Regions from separate parts of the Rhizobium sp. NPDC092011 genome, predicted to be linked through region 3. Evidence: predicted binding sites of a transcription regulator. Region 3 holds the regulator's gene; each other region holds the start of a gene.
The links. Region 3 encodes PhoB, which activates phosphate uptake and scavenging genes when phosphate is short. Its sites were predicted from a motif close to TGTCATNNANCTGTCAT; they were not measured.

Region 1 (3,425 bases), on a different contig from region 3:
TGCAGCAGCTGAATTGTTGAAGGTGCTGTTGAAGCTCATTGCCGAAAAGCACGGCGTTGCACCGAAGGTTATCGCCAATAGCGATGACCTCGACAAGATTGCCGCCGAAGGCGAGAAGGCGGATGTCGCAGCCCTCACCGGCTGGCGGCGCGATCTCTTCGGCGAAACGGCCTTGCAGTTGATACAGGGTCAGGTGGCGTTGCGCTTCGTCGGAAAGCGGATTGAAACCGTCGCCCTATAATAGCGACATTCTCCTTCCACAGCGTCTCGCGATTGCGTATGATTCGCAGATCGAGACGCTGGTCGCCATCACGATTGCGCCGCAAATCTCGTGGAATGAACGTCTTACGCAGTCGTTATGTTCGATGACGTTTCGGTTTCCCGGCGCAATCCCGCGTCGATGACAGGCGTCGCTTCTCGGCGGAAAAGGTGAATGGGCATTCTCCATTCAATGCGCACCTGGCTTTTGTCATCGCTGCTTGTCGCCTCGACGGGCGTGCTTTACGGCATCATGTTCTTCCCGCAGGCGCCGATGTATATCGGCGCAATCTTTGCGCTGTTCTGCGGCATGCCGCTGCTGGCCTTCGAGCGCCGCATGATCCTGCCGAAGCTGAACGTCTGGGTGCATCGCCTGCCGACGCCTGCCTTCATCCTCTCGGCGCTCGTCGTCGACTTCCTGCTGATGAGCGTCGGCTACGCGATGGCCGGCAGCCTCCTGAAGCTGCTTGGCCTGGTCGATGGCTCATGGAAAGACCTCACTCTGCTGAAGTTCGACGTCTATCTGTACGCCGTCCTGGTGACTGCCGTGATCATCTTCGTCGGCCGCGTGCGGGAACTCCTCGGCCGCGACGTCTTCCTCAGCCTCTTGACCGGGCGGTATCGCAACCCGACGCAGGAGGAACGTGTTTTCCTGTTCATCGATCTCGTCGGCTCCACCGCCTTTGCCGAGGAACATGGAGACCTCAAGACTCAAGAGTTTCTGGGTGCGGTGTTTGCAGCGATGGCCGAGCCGGTCCGCCGGCACAAGGGCGCTATCGACGACTATATCGGCGATGCAGCCCTCATCACCTGGCCGCTTCGCCGAGGCCTCAAGAACGCCAACTGCGTGCGCTGCGTCTTCAACATCCTCAACGATATCGAGGCCAATGCGGAAACCTGGCTGAAGTCCTACGGCAGGGTGCCGCGTCTTCGCGCCGCCCTGCATGGCGGCAGCATCGTCACGGCGGAAATCGGTGTCGACCACCACAAGATCGCCTATTTCGGCGACACGGTGAACACCGCCGCCAGGCTCGAGTCGCTCTGCAAGACGCTGGAGCGTCAGGTGCTGATTTCGAGCGATCTTGCCGGGCGGCTGGATCTTCCCGAGGCGATCATCAAGGAAGAACTGGGTGACCATGCCGTGCGCGGCCGCGATCAGCATCTCGGCGTCATCGCACTGCATACGCAAGACCGGCAAGCGCTGAAAACTGCCAATGGAAGATCGTAAGCCATAGAAATCTCTGGCTGTATGCTCAGATCAATGCGCGCCTGGGCTTCACACCCTATGGGTTGTCCACAGTCACCAAACCTTCACCTGGACGTTAATTCGCCGACACAGCTCACCTGTTAAGCCGGAGGTGTTTCGCCAATCCCACCAACCGGGTGACATGATGACCAGAATTCTTTCCGCCTCCACGGCACTCTTCATTTTGCTTGCCGCATCGGCTCAGGCAGACGAACAGCAGTTCAAGGCAAAGCTCGTCGGGCAGGCCATCCTGCCAGCCAATACAATCGCCGCCGCCCCTGCAGACGCGGCGGAATTCCTGAAGACCTCCGGCAAGTTCACCACGCCGGACCGTAAGCGCACCGAAGCGCTCGCATCCGTTGCGGGCAAGGATGGCGCCCGCGTCACCGACATCAAGCTGCCGTTCGCCGGCCAGCCGATCCAGGGCTTCTCCGGCATCAAGACCATGCCCGACGGCACCTTCTGGACGCTCTCCGACAATGGCTTCGGCACCAAGCAGAACTCCAGCGACGCCATGCTCTTCCTGCACCAGCTGAAATTCGATTGGGACAGCGGCAAGGTCGAAGTCGTCAAGAACCTGTTCCTGTCCGACCCGAACAAGAAGGCTCCCTTCCCGATCGTTATGGAAGGCGCCGACAAGCGCTATCTGACCGGCGCCGATTTCGACATCGAATCGATCCAGCCGGTGGCCGACGGCTTCTGGGTCGGCGAGGAATTCGGTCCTTACCTGCTGAAGTTCGACACCAACGGCCAGCTGACAGATGTCTTCGCCACGACGGTTGACGGTAAGCCGGTCCTGTCTCCCGACAATCCGCTGCTGCAACTGCCGGGCAACCCGACGCAGAAGATGCCTGCTTTCAATCTGAAGCGCTCAGGCGGCTTTGAAGGTCTCGCCATGTCGAAGGACGGCACCAAGCTCTATGGTATGCTCGAAGGCCCGATCTACCAGGAAGACGGCAAGGTGGAGAATGTCGACGGCAAGACGGCCATCCGCGTCATCGAATTCGACGTCGCCTCCAAGAGCTGGACCGGCCGCAGCTGGCTCTATCCCTTCGCCGACAAGGGCCTCGCCATCGGCGATTTCAACATGCTTGACGAAACGACTGCCCTCGTCATCGAGCGCGACAATGGCGCCGGCACCAAGGACAAGGCTTGCGCCGATCCCAAGCAGCCGAAACCCGATTGCTTCGAGGCCCCGGCTGAGCTCAAGCGCGTCTACAAGATCGAGTTCAGTGATGCCAATGTCGGCAAGTCCGTTCGCAAGATCGGCTACATCGACCTGATGCGCATCGAGGATCCGGATCACAAGCGCCGTCAGGGCGGTGGCGAAGGTTTCTACGATATGCCGTTCATCACCATCGAGAATGTCGACCGCGTCGATGCCACGCACATCATCATCGGCAACGACAACAACCTGCCCTTCTCCGCAGGGCGCGCCGTCGACAAGGCCGACGATAACGAATTCAGCCTGCTCGAAGTCGGTGATTTCCTGAACGCGAAGTAAGCCGCGACAAGACCGCCTCTCCCTGCCATGCAGGGAGAGGTTCTGGGCCTGCGAGGAGCAGGCAGATCTATTCGAAGCAGAAGGCCAATCGGCGGTTCGTGAGCTTGCCGAGCTGCTGCAGGCGCCCATCCAGCCTCTCACCGGCAAAATCGTGATATTCGGCCGGAACGACGAATTCGAGGTCTAGATCCGGATTTGTCGAACGACGGAACGACAGATTACGGACGATTCCGGGCATCGATGCCGAAAACAGATAGACGACGCGCAGCAGACCGCCGAGAAGCTTGGCGCGCTCGATGTAGAGCGGCGTGGCGATCGTCGCCAGCGGCTCGGTCGCGCCATCATCATGCAGGCCTTCGAAGCGATAGTAGTTGGCGAGCGCCACGAATGCGCGGCCGGCATGGGTGATACCGACGA
Region 2 (3,425 bases), on a different contig from region 3:
GCAGCAGTTCGGCAATATCTATACGCGCATCATGAATCCGACGCAGGCCGTGCTCGAGGAGCGGGTCGCGGCGCTTGAAGGCGGAACGGCTGCACTTGCCGTTGCTTCCGGCCATGCCGCGCAGCTGCTGGTCTTCCACACCATCATGCGGCCGGGTGACAATTTCATCGCCGCCAAGCGGCTTTACGGCGGCTCGGTCAATCAGTTCGGTCAATCGTTCAAGAATTTCGATTGGCGCGTTCGCTGGGCCGATCCGGCCGACCCCGCCACCTTCGAAGCGCAGATCGATGAGCGCACCCGTGGCATCTTCATCGAAAGCCTTGCCAATCCCGGCGGCACTTTCGTCGATATCGCGGCGATCGCTGCCGTTGCCCACAAGCATGGCCTGCCGCTGATCGTCGACAACACGATGGCAAGCCCCTATCTCATCCGGCCGCTGGAACACGGCGCCGATATCGTCGTCCATTCACTGACGAAGTTCCTCGGCGGTCATGGCAATTCCATGGGTGGCATCATCATCGATGGCGGCACCTTCGACTGGTCGGCATCGGGCAACTATCCGATGCTGTCGGCTCCGCGACCGGAATACAATGGCGTCGTTCTGCACTCGACCTTCGGTAATTTCGCCTTCGCCATCGCCTGCCGCGTTCTCGGCTTGCGCGATCTTGGCCCGGCAATCTCCCCGTTCAATGCCTTCCTGATCCTGACCGGCATCGAGACGCTGCCGCTGCGCATGCAGCGTCATTCCGATAACGCGATCGCGGTTGCGCGGTGGCTGAAGAGCCAGGACAAGGTGGCGTGGGTCAACTATGCCGGTCTCGAGGAAGATCCGAACCATGCGCTTCAGCAGCGCTATTCGCCGAAGGGAGCCGGCTCGGTCTTCACCTTCGGTCTGAAGGGGGGCTATCAGGCCGGCAAGGGTCTTGTGGAAGGGCTTGAGCTCTTCTCACACCTCGCAAACATCGGTGACACGCGTTCGCTCGTCATTCATCCCGCATCGACGACACACAAGCAGCTGACGGACGAGCAGAAGGTCGCAGCCGGCGCCGGCCCCGACGTCGTCCGCCTGTCGATCGGCATCGAGGATGTGAAGGATATCATTGCCGATCTCGAGCAATCGCTGGCCAAGGTCTAAGGATCGGGCTGAAAAAGACTGAAAACGCCGAGCGCGATCTTTGATGGCCAGGTGTTTCATGCTTGTGTCGTCCCCGTGGCTGCGAAAAGCAGCGGCGGGGACGATCGTTTGTTGGCCGTACACAATCGGCAGGAGGCACGTGTGACCACCTATGTGCAACTGGATATTGGCGGCGTCGAGCCGGAGTTGGGTACGCCGGCAGCAGACCGGCTCGTCTCGGGGGCTCCGATCTTCCGGACCTGGAACCTCGATGAGGCCGAGGGCGGTCTCTACGCCGGCATCTGGGAGGCGACCCCCGGGACGTGGCGGATCGTCTATGACGAGTGGGAGTACTTCCACATTCTCTCGGGCTATTCCATTGTGACGGCAGATGACGGCAAAGTCTTTCACTTGCGCGCCGGCGACCGAATGGTGTTGAAGCCAGGCTTCAAGGGGACCTGGGAAGTCATTGAAACGACTCGCAAGGATTATGTGATCCGTCTTTGAAGACCCTCTTGAATCAAAACATGAAGTTCGACTTTTCCCCGGGAAGCGCAAACCTTTCCATGTGCTTCGGCTGAGATCGTTATGCTTGCTGCAGGTTGTGTCACCGCCGCTTCATTAAACTGTCATCAAACTGAAACAATGCGTCTTTAGAGCCATTCCTGTCGCCAGGAGATTTCAGGTGGGGAGGTTCGTTTACTATGGGGACCTCGCGCCGATCTTCTGCTCGCCATCCTTTCATTCACTTGAGGAAGTGAGTCTACTATGCTTAACCTGAAACTCCGTTCGCTCTACCTGACTGCAGGCTTTATCGCGGCTATGTCCGTTTCGGCCTCGGCTGCCGATATCACGGGCGCCGGCTCGAGCTTCATCGCACCTGTTCTGTCCAAGTGGGCCGAAGGCTACAAGGCTGCGACGAACAATGTCGTCAACTATCAGTCGGTCGGTTCGGGCGCCGGCATCAAGCAGCTCCTCGACAAGACCATCGTATTCGGCGCTTCGGACAAGCCGATGAGCGACGCTGATCTCGAGAAGAACGGTATTGCCCAATTCCCGATGATCTCCGGCGGTATCGTCGTTTCCTATAACGTTGAAGGCGTAAAGCCGGGCGAACTCGTTCTCGACGGCAAGACGCTCGCCGACATCTTCCTCGGCAAGATCGCCAAGTGGGATGATGCAGCCATCAAGGCTCTGAACCCCAACGTGAAGCTGCCTTCTACCGCGATCTCTGTCGTTTATCGCGCCGACAGCTCGGGCACGACCTTCAACTTCACCGACTACCTGGCGAAGGTTTCGCCGGAGTGGAAGGAAAAGGTTGGTTCGAACACGGCAGTTGAATGGCCGGTCGGCTTCGGTGCCAAGGGTTCGGAAGGCGTTTCCACCACCGTCAACCAGACGGCTGGTTCGATCTCCTACGTTGAATATTCCTACGTCGTCGCCAACCACATCGGTTTCGCGAAGATGAAGAATGCTGCCGGCAAGGTTATCGAGCCGAGCCTGGAAACGTTCAAGGCTGCTGCTTCCAACGCCGATTGGGCCAAGGCCAAGAACTTCAACCTGATCATCACCAATCAGCCGGGCGAAAAGAGCTGGCCGATTGCAGCTTCGACCTGGGTTCTGCTCTACAAGAAGCCGGCTGATGCTGCTAAGAATGAAGAGGCGCTGAAGTTCTTCAAGTGGTCCTACGAGCACGGTCAGAAGGACGCTACTGCCCTGTCTTACCTCGCGATCCCGGAGAATGTTGCCGAGATCGTCGAGAAGTCCTGGAAGACGGACTTCGGCACCAAGTAATTTGTGCTGAATGAAAAAGTTGCGGCGGACAGGGTATTGCCCTGTCCGCCTTTCATGACGGGACAAGGGGAAATCGATGGCTGATGCGACTCAGACGGCTGGCTTCCAGGCAATGGATACCACCGCCATTACGAGAAAATTCCGGATGCAGGACCGGATTTTCTATTTCATGACGCTTGGCTCGGCTGCTCTTGTCGTGCTTCTGCTGCTGGCAATCCTTGCGGTTCTCATCATTGACGCCGTGCCGACTTTCCAGGCCTTCGGCTTTTCGTTCCTCTGGGGAACGAAGTGGAGCGCTCCCGCCGAAATCTATGGCGCCGTGCCGGCCGTGGTTGGTACCTTGGTGAGCGCACTCATCGCCATGTTGATAGCTGTTCCCCTGGGTATCGGCATCGCCATCTTCCTGACGGAGCTTTGCCCAGGTAGCCTGCGGCGCCCGATCAGTACGGCCATCGAACTTCTGGCCGGTGTTCCCTCGATCATCTACGGCATCGTCGGCCTGTTCATTCTCGTGCCG
Region 3 (3,425 bases):
ATATTTTTCCTGGCCACCGGCCGCGATCGTCGCGATGGTGCGACCGTGGAAGGCGCCCTCAAAGGTGATGACGTGGAACTTCTCCGGATGCCCCTTGGCGAAGTGATAGCGCCGCGCCGTCTTGATGGCGCATTCCAGCGCCTCGGCGCCCGAATTGGTGAAGAACACCTTGTCGGCGAAGGTGACTTCCGTCAGCCGCTTCGACAGCTTTTCCTGACCGGGCACTTCATAGAGGTTCGACAGGTGCCAGACCTTGTCCGCCTGCGCCTTCAATTCCGCCACCAGATGCGGATGCGCGTGGCCGAGGGAATTGACGGCGACGCCGGCTGCAAAGTCGAGATAGCGCTCACCGCTTTCCGTGACCAGCCACACGCCCTCGCCTCGCTCGAACCGCAGCGGAGCACGCATGTAGGTGTCATAAAGCGGCGCGGTCTCGGCCATGGCCATATCTCCTCGATCACAACTTTAAGGACCAATCGCTTCCGCTTGATGAAACGGGTCCGAAAAAATCAAAAATGCCGCCTTGCGGCGGCCCAGGCACTATTGATGTTTTGCACCGCGATGTCAACAAAACTGGCGATTTAGCAAGTGCGAGAAAACGCTTCAGCGCAAAAGGATTACGTTCGCCACCGCGTATTGCAGAAATGCCACGCCGGGGCAGCAAGTTGGGGAAAACCCCGAAATCGATTCCTCAAGATTCGCGCGACTCTTGTCACGGAGTCAGCCTCACACTAGGTTAAAAACCAATTGCTAGACTGCATGCGGCGGAACTAGTCACCACAATTTTAAAGCGTTTCGTGCCTCGTTCCCATTCGAGGCAATGGTGAAGGATTCTGCCACCGGAAACGCGACAGCGGAGACAGGGCATGAACTGGACAGACGAACGCGTCGAGAAGCTGAAAAAGCTATGGTCCGAAGGGTTGAGCGCCAGCCAGATCGCGGCGCAACTGGGTGGCGTGAGCCGTAATGCCGTCATCGGCAAGGTGCATCGCCTGAACCTTCCCGGCCGAGCGAAGGCGGGTGGCACGGCGACGGCTGCTCGCACGCCGAAGCGCAGCGCCTCGGCGCCGCGGGCCCCGGCTTACACTTCGCGTGTCGCAACCCGCACGGTTACCCGCCAGCAGGGCGCAACCATGCTGAAGGAAGAGATCGAGGTCGATGCGGTCAACGAGATTACCTATCGTCCGGCTTCGAACGTCGTCGTTCCGATCTCTCGTCGCCTCGGCCTGACGGAGCTGACGGAACGCACCTGCAAGTGGCCCGTCGGCGACCCGCTGAAGGACGATTTCCACTTCTGCGGCAACGACAGCCCGGATTCCTCACCATACTGCACCTACCATCAGCGCATGGCGTATCAGCCGGTGAATGAGCGTCGGCGGAACAACGGTTAAGCAATTGCAGGAAAAGTGCGAAGCGGTTTTCCGTCCGGAATTGCGTAAAACAAAAATACCGAGCGACGATCCAAGCATTCAGACAAAGAAACGGGCCCCTCGAGGCCCGTTTTCTGTTTCCGCCGCTATGTTGATGCCTGAGCGCCCCCAACACAAGGATGTGCCGCTCAGGCCTCCATGGAATAGCCCGCGCCGCGAACGGTACGGATGACATCCTGCATATTGGAGAAGTTCAGCGCCTTGCGCAGGCGGCCGACATGAACGTCAACGGTGCGTTCGTCGACATAGATATCGTGCCCCCATACGCCGTCTAGCAGCTGCGAGCGCGAGAAGACGCGGCCCGGCGAGGACATCAGGAATTCCAGCAGGCGGAATTCCGTCGGACCCAGCCGCACTTCACGGCTCTTGCGATGAACGCGATGGGTTTCGCGATCCAGCTCGATATCGCCGCAACGCAGCACCGTGGAGAGAACCTCCGGGCGGGCTCGCCGCAGCATCGCCTTGACGCGAGCCATCAGCTCCGGCGTCGAGAACGGCTTGACGACGTAATCGTCCGCGCCGGTCGAAAGGCCACGCACGCGCTCGCTTTCCTCGCCGCGGGCCGTCAGCATGATGATCGGCAGGCGCTCCGTCTCCGGCCGCATGCGCAGCCGGCGGCAGAGCTCGATACCGGACACGCCGGGGAGCATCCAGTCTAGGATCAGAAGATCGGGGATGCGCTCCTGGAGACGCAACTCGGCTTCATCGCCTCTGAGGATCGTGTCGACCTCGAAGCCTTCGGCCTCGAGATTGTAGCGCAGCAGAACGCTCAGCGCTTCCTCGTCTTCTACAACAGCAACTCTTGGAACCATGCGCCTTTGGTCTCCTTGTCTTCGCTTCCAGATTATTCCGTCACCGCGCCGACGGTGTTGGCGGTATCGTCTTTCGGACGCTCGCCCTCGGGCTGAGCACCGGTCGCCATGTAATAGATCGTCTCGGCAATGTTGGTGGCATGGTCGCCGATGCGCTCGATGTTCTTGGCGCAGAAAAGAAGATGCGTGCAGGTGGTGATGTTGCGCGGATCTTCCATCATGTAGGTCAGCATCTCGCGGAAGAGCGAGGTATACATCGCGTCGATTTCCTCGTCGCGTTCGCGGATCGAGACGGCCTTGTCCGGCGAGCGGGTGGCGTAGACGTCGAGCACTTCCTTGAGCTGGCCGAGCGCCAGTTCGGAAAGATGTTCGATACCGCGAGCAAGGCGGCGCGGAACGCCGGTGCCCTGCACGGCGATGACGCGCTTTGCAGTGTTTTTGCCAAGATCGCCGACGCGCTCCAGATCGGAGGCGATGCGGATGGAACCCATGATCTCACGCAGGTCAGCCGCCATCGGCTGACGACGTGCGATGGTGACGATCGCCTTGTCGCCGACTTCGCGCTCGGCATGGTCGAGAACGACGTCGTCGGAGATGACCTTCTGTGCGAGAGCGGCATCGCTATGAACCAATGCGCGAACGCTGTCGCTGACCATCTGTTCGGCCAGACCGCCCATTTCGGCAATGCGGCGCGTCAGGAACTTCAGGTCTTCGTCATAGGCAGAGAGAATGTGAGTGGAGACCATTTTTCTATCCTCAAGGTGAACTGTGTGAAGGGAGCCGCGCGCCTGACATCATCAACCAAAACGGCCCATGATGTAATCCTGCGTGCGGAAATCGTCGGGATTGGTGAACATCTTATCGGTGTCGTTCTCCTCGACCAGATGGCCGAGATGGAACATTGCGGTGCGTTGCGAAACGCGGGCTGCCTGCTGCATGGAATGCGTCACGATGACGATGGTAAAATTCTCCCGCAGCTCGTGGATGAGGTCTTCGACCTTTGCCGTTGCAATCGGATCCAGCGCCGAGCAGGGTTCGTCCATCAGGATCACTTCCGGGCTGACGGCAACCGCGCGCGCGATGCACAGGCGCTGCTGCTGTCCGCCAGAGAGGCTCGTGCCTGCATCGTGCAGCCGATCCTTCACCTCGCCCCAGAGACCGGCCTTCTGCAGGCTGGTTTCGA
Region 4 (3,425 bases), on a different contig from region 3:
CCAACGAGCTGCGATCCTCTTCCTGGTCGAGGAGATATTGCAGCGGCGTGTTGGAAACGATGCCGCCATCCCAATAATATTCGCCCTCGATGCGGATCGCCGGCAAGGCCGGAGGCAAGGCGCCGCTCGCCATGATGTGCTCGGGCTCGATGCGAATGTTGTCGGTGTCGAAATAGACGAAATTACCGGTGCGGACATTGACCGCGCCGACGCTGAAGCGTTTCTTGCCGTCGTTCAGCACATCGAAATCGATCAGCATCTCCAGCGTCTTCTTCAACTCCGAGGAATCATAGAAGCTGGTCGCGCCTTCCGCCCCCGGCAATTCGAACCAGGGATTGGGAAAGCGCGGCTTGAAGAAGCCCGGCTGCCCCATCGTCATGGTCATCCATGAGCTGGTGCGGTTGCGGATATCGCGAAAGACGTCGCCTTCCGGCGTGTAGGCCCAGATCTTGCGGCCGGAAATGATCTGCCAGAATTGCTCCAGGCGCTGCAGGCGGCGGCTCGGCTCGTTGCCGGCAATGATCGCCGCATTGACCGCACCGATCGAGACGCCCGAGAGCCAAGTCGGCTCGCAGCCTGCTTCGGCCAAGGCCTGATAAACGCCGGCCTGATAGGCGCCGAGGGCACCGCCGCCCTGAAATACGAGGGCGACCCGATCATATTGCGTGGCAATTTCCGGGATTGTCGGCACTGCGGGCTTGGTGTTTCGTTCGAGCACGGTCGTCTCCAGATGAAGTGATAAAAAGGCTTTTGGCTATCTGCGCTCGGCGAGATAGTCGTAAACGACTTCGCCCAGCCCAAGCGTCAGGTTTGCCGTGAAATGCACCGCGGAGATCACCTCCAGAACCGGCAGCCGCGCGACATCAGCCATGACATGCGGCCTGAGATCGAGGGCGGCTGGCGAAGTCCAGGCTTCCTTGATGGTGATGTCGGTCAGGTAGTAGCGCACCAGCTCGCAGATGCGCGGCGTGGCGTCGACATGCGGAACAATCTTGATGAGGAAATTGGGCTCGGAGAGAGAGGCAAGCAATGGCGCCTGATCGATCGGCTTGTGCTTGTAGCCCATCGTGCCGGTGGCGCAAAGAACGCTACCGTAGTGCAGCGTGCCGACGATGACCTCGCCCTCGTTGACGATCTTCGGATTGGCTAGCTTCTTCGGGAAGCCCCAGATTTCGCGGCCGCCGGTGATCGGCGCATCGTCGTCGAGATACATCGAATGGACATAGCCGCCGGCCTGGCCCTGATATCGCACCGGGATGACCTGCCCCGTTTCGGTATAGTCACCGAAACCGGTGGAATCCGGCATGCGGATGAACTCGTACTTCACCAGCGGTTCGTCGATTTCAAGCGGCTCGGGCACGATGGCCTCAAGCGCTTCACGCGAAGTGCGGTAGGTGATGACGATGTATTCGCGGTCGAAGAACCGGTAGGGGCCAGGCGGGTAAGAGGGATTGGTCAGTGGCATCGCATAGGCATGCTTGAGAATGTCTTCGACCTTCATCTTATTTTCCGTCGTTAGAGAAAATAGCTCTGCGCCGCGGCGAAAACTTGCACGGTTGCATGACAGCGAAGTGTCAGTTGCCGGATGGTTGCCGCCGGAGCCGGATGATTTCAGGTCCGTTCGACCCAAAAGCATCCAGCTACAGAATCAAAGAAGTAGAGCGTGATGACGTCCGAAAACCGCCTGCACTTTTCGGCATCACGCCCGAATGCCGGGTCGCACTTGTTATCAAAGCGACATACGACGCTGGCAGTGTGCGCTCACCTCGGCATTTTCAATTTGCTCAACCTTGTCATAGAGATTGCAGGAGTTGCATCATGGGTTCGTTGACTTCGAAGAATGCGCTTGTCACCGGTTCGACGAGCGGCATCGGGCTTGCGATTGCGCGGGCCTTTGCCGCTGAGGGTGCGAATGTGACGATCAACGGCCTCGGCGATGCCGACGCGATCGAAAAGGAACGCGCAGCCATCGAGGCCGACTTCGGCGTGAAATGCCGCTATTCCGCCGCCAACATGATGAACGGCGAAGAAGTGACATCAATGGTGCACGAGGCGGAGGAAGCCTTCGGCAGCCTCGACGTTCTCGTCAACAATGCCGGCATCCAGTTTGTTGCGCCGATCGAGGAATTTCCCGACGACAAGTGGGAAGCGATTATCCGGATCAACCTGCTTGCCGCCTTCTACGCCATCAAGGCCGCCATTCCAGGCATGAAGGCGCGCAAATGGGGCCGTATCATCAACACGTCCTCGGCACATGCGCTGGTCGCCTCGCCATTCAAGTCGGCCTATGTTTCGGCAAAGCACGGCATCACCGGCCTCACCAAGACCATCGCGCTTGAAGCGGCGCGGGATGGCGTCACCGTCAATTCCATCGCGCCCGGCTATGTCTGGACCCCGCTTGTCGAAAAGCAGATTCCCGAAACCATGAAAGCGCGCAACATGACGGAAGAGCAGGTCAAGCACGACGTATTGCTCGCCGCCCAGCCGACGAAGGAATTCGTGACCGTCGACGAAGTGGCCGCCATTGCCGTCTTCCTGTGCGGCGATGCCGCCAAACAAATCACCGGTACGACGCTTTCCGTCGACGGCGGCTGGACCGCCGAGTAATAATCAAACGTGACCGGCGGGCGCGTGAAGCAACTCCGCCGGCTATCCCTCGGTCGCCGATTGCAACATCAACAAGAAACAGGGCAGGAGACGCTCAATGAACGACGAAACCCAGGATCCCCTCAGCCGCATCAAGGATGAGATCGTCGACAGCTTCGACGAAGAGCTGGAGATGCAGCTCGAAGAGGACCGCCTGGACGAATTGGTCGCGGAGGGCCTGATCAGCGAAGGCGAAGCGACGCTCGACCGCCGGATCTATTTCCGCGAACTTTTCCGCCTTCAGCATGAGCTGGTGCGCCTACAGGACTGGGTCCAGTACAAGAAGCTCAAGGTTGTGGTGCTGTTCGAGGGCCGCGATTCCGCCGGCAAGGGCGGCGCGATCAAGCGCGTTACCCAACGCCTCAATCCGCGCGTCTGCCGCGTGGTTGCGCTGCCGGCGCCGACCGAGCGCGAACGGCATCAGTGGTATTTCCAACGCTATACCGCTCACCTGCCGACGGCGGGCGAAATGGTGCTCTTCGACCGCAGCTGGTACAATCGCGCCGGTGTCGAGCGCGTCATGGGCTTCTGCTCGTCGGAAGAACTGGAAGAATTCTTTCGCTCTGTGCCGGATTTCGAGCGCATGCTCGTTCGCTCAGGCATCATCCTGCTCAAATACTGGTTCTCCATTACGGATGAAGAGCAGGAATTCCGTTTCAACATGCGCATCCAGGATCCGCTGAAGCAGTGGAAGCTGTCGCCGATGGATCTGCAGAGCCGCGTGCACTGGGAGGAATACACCAAGGCGAAGGAAGAGATGCTGGAACGCACGCACATTC

Region 1: ACIQJ2_RS18010 (esterase-like activity of phytase family protein) is a predicted target of PhoB. The motif match lies at 1,557-1,573, and genes of this name have one in related genera.
Region 2: pstS (phosphate ABC transporter substrate-binding protein PstS) is a predicted target of PhoB. The motif match lies at 1,742-1,758, and genes of this name have one in related genera.
Region 4: ACIQJ2_RS02975 (acetoacetate decarboxylase) is a predicted target of PhoB. The motif match lies at 1,725-1,741, and genes of this name have one in related genera.

What each region holds. Positions count from the first base shown of each region.
Region 1 is NZ_JBIVSO010000003.1:571,685-575,109, reverse strand. Features, by position in the region: gene rnd (ribonuclease D) at 1-241, shown strand, start outside; gene ACIQJ2_RS18015 (adenylate/guanylate cyclase domain-containing protein) at 434-1,486, shown strand; gene ACIQJ2_RS18010 (esterase-like activity of phytase family protein) at 1,650-3,008, shown strand; gene ppx (exopolyphosphatase) at 3,076-3,425, opposite strand, start outside.
Region 2 is NZ_JBIVSO010000014.1:3,406-6,830, forward strand. Features, by position in the region: gene ACIQJ2_RS31735 (O-acetylhomoserine aminocarboxypropyltransferase) at 1-1,135, shown strand, start outside; gene ACIQJ2_RS31740 (cupin domain-containing protein) at 1,277-1,621, shown strand; gene pstS (phosphate ABC transporter substrate-binding protein PstS) at 1,937-2,908, shown strand; gene pstC (phosphate ABC transporter permease subunit PstC) at 2,985-3,425, shown strand, end outside.
Region 3 is NZ_JBIVSO010000006.1:192,612-196,036, reverse strand. Features, by position in the region: gene ACIQJ2_RS23760 (aspartate aminotransferase family protein) at 1-441, opposite strand, end outside; gene ACIQJ2_RS23755 (GcrA family cell cycle regulator) at 867-1,391, shown strand; gene phoB (phosphate regulon transcriptional regulator PhoB) at 1,559-2,242, opposite strand; gene phoU (phosphate signaling complex protein PhoU) at 2,275-2,988, opposite strand; gene pstB (phosphate ABC transporter ATP-binding protein PstB) at 3,040-3,425, opposite strand, start outside.
Region 4 is NZ_JBIVSO010000001.1:598,707-602,131, forward strand. Features, by position in the region: gene ACIQJ2_RS02970 (patatin-like phospholipase family protein) at 1-718, opposite strand, end outside; gene ACIQJ2_RS02975 (acetoacetate decarboxylase) at 755-1,501, opposite strand; gene ACIQJ2_RS02980 (3-hydroxybutyrate dehydrogenase) at 1,819-2,607, shown strand; gene ppk2 (polyphosphate kinase 2) at 2,705-3,425, shown strand, end outside.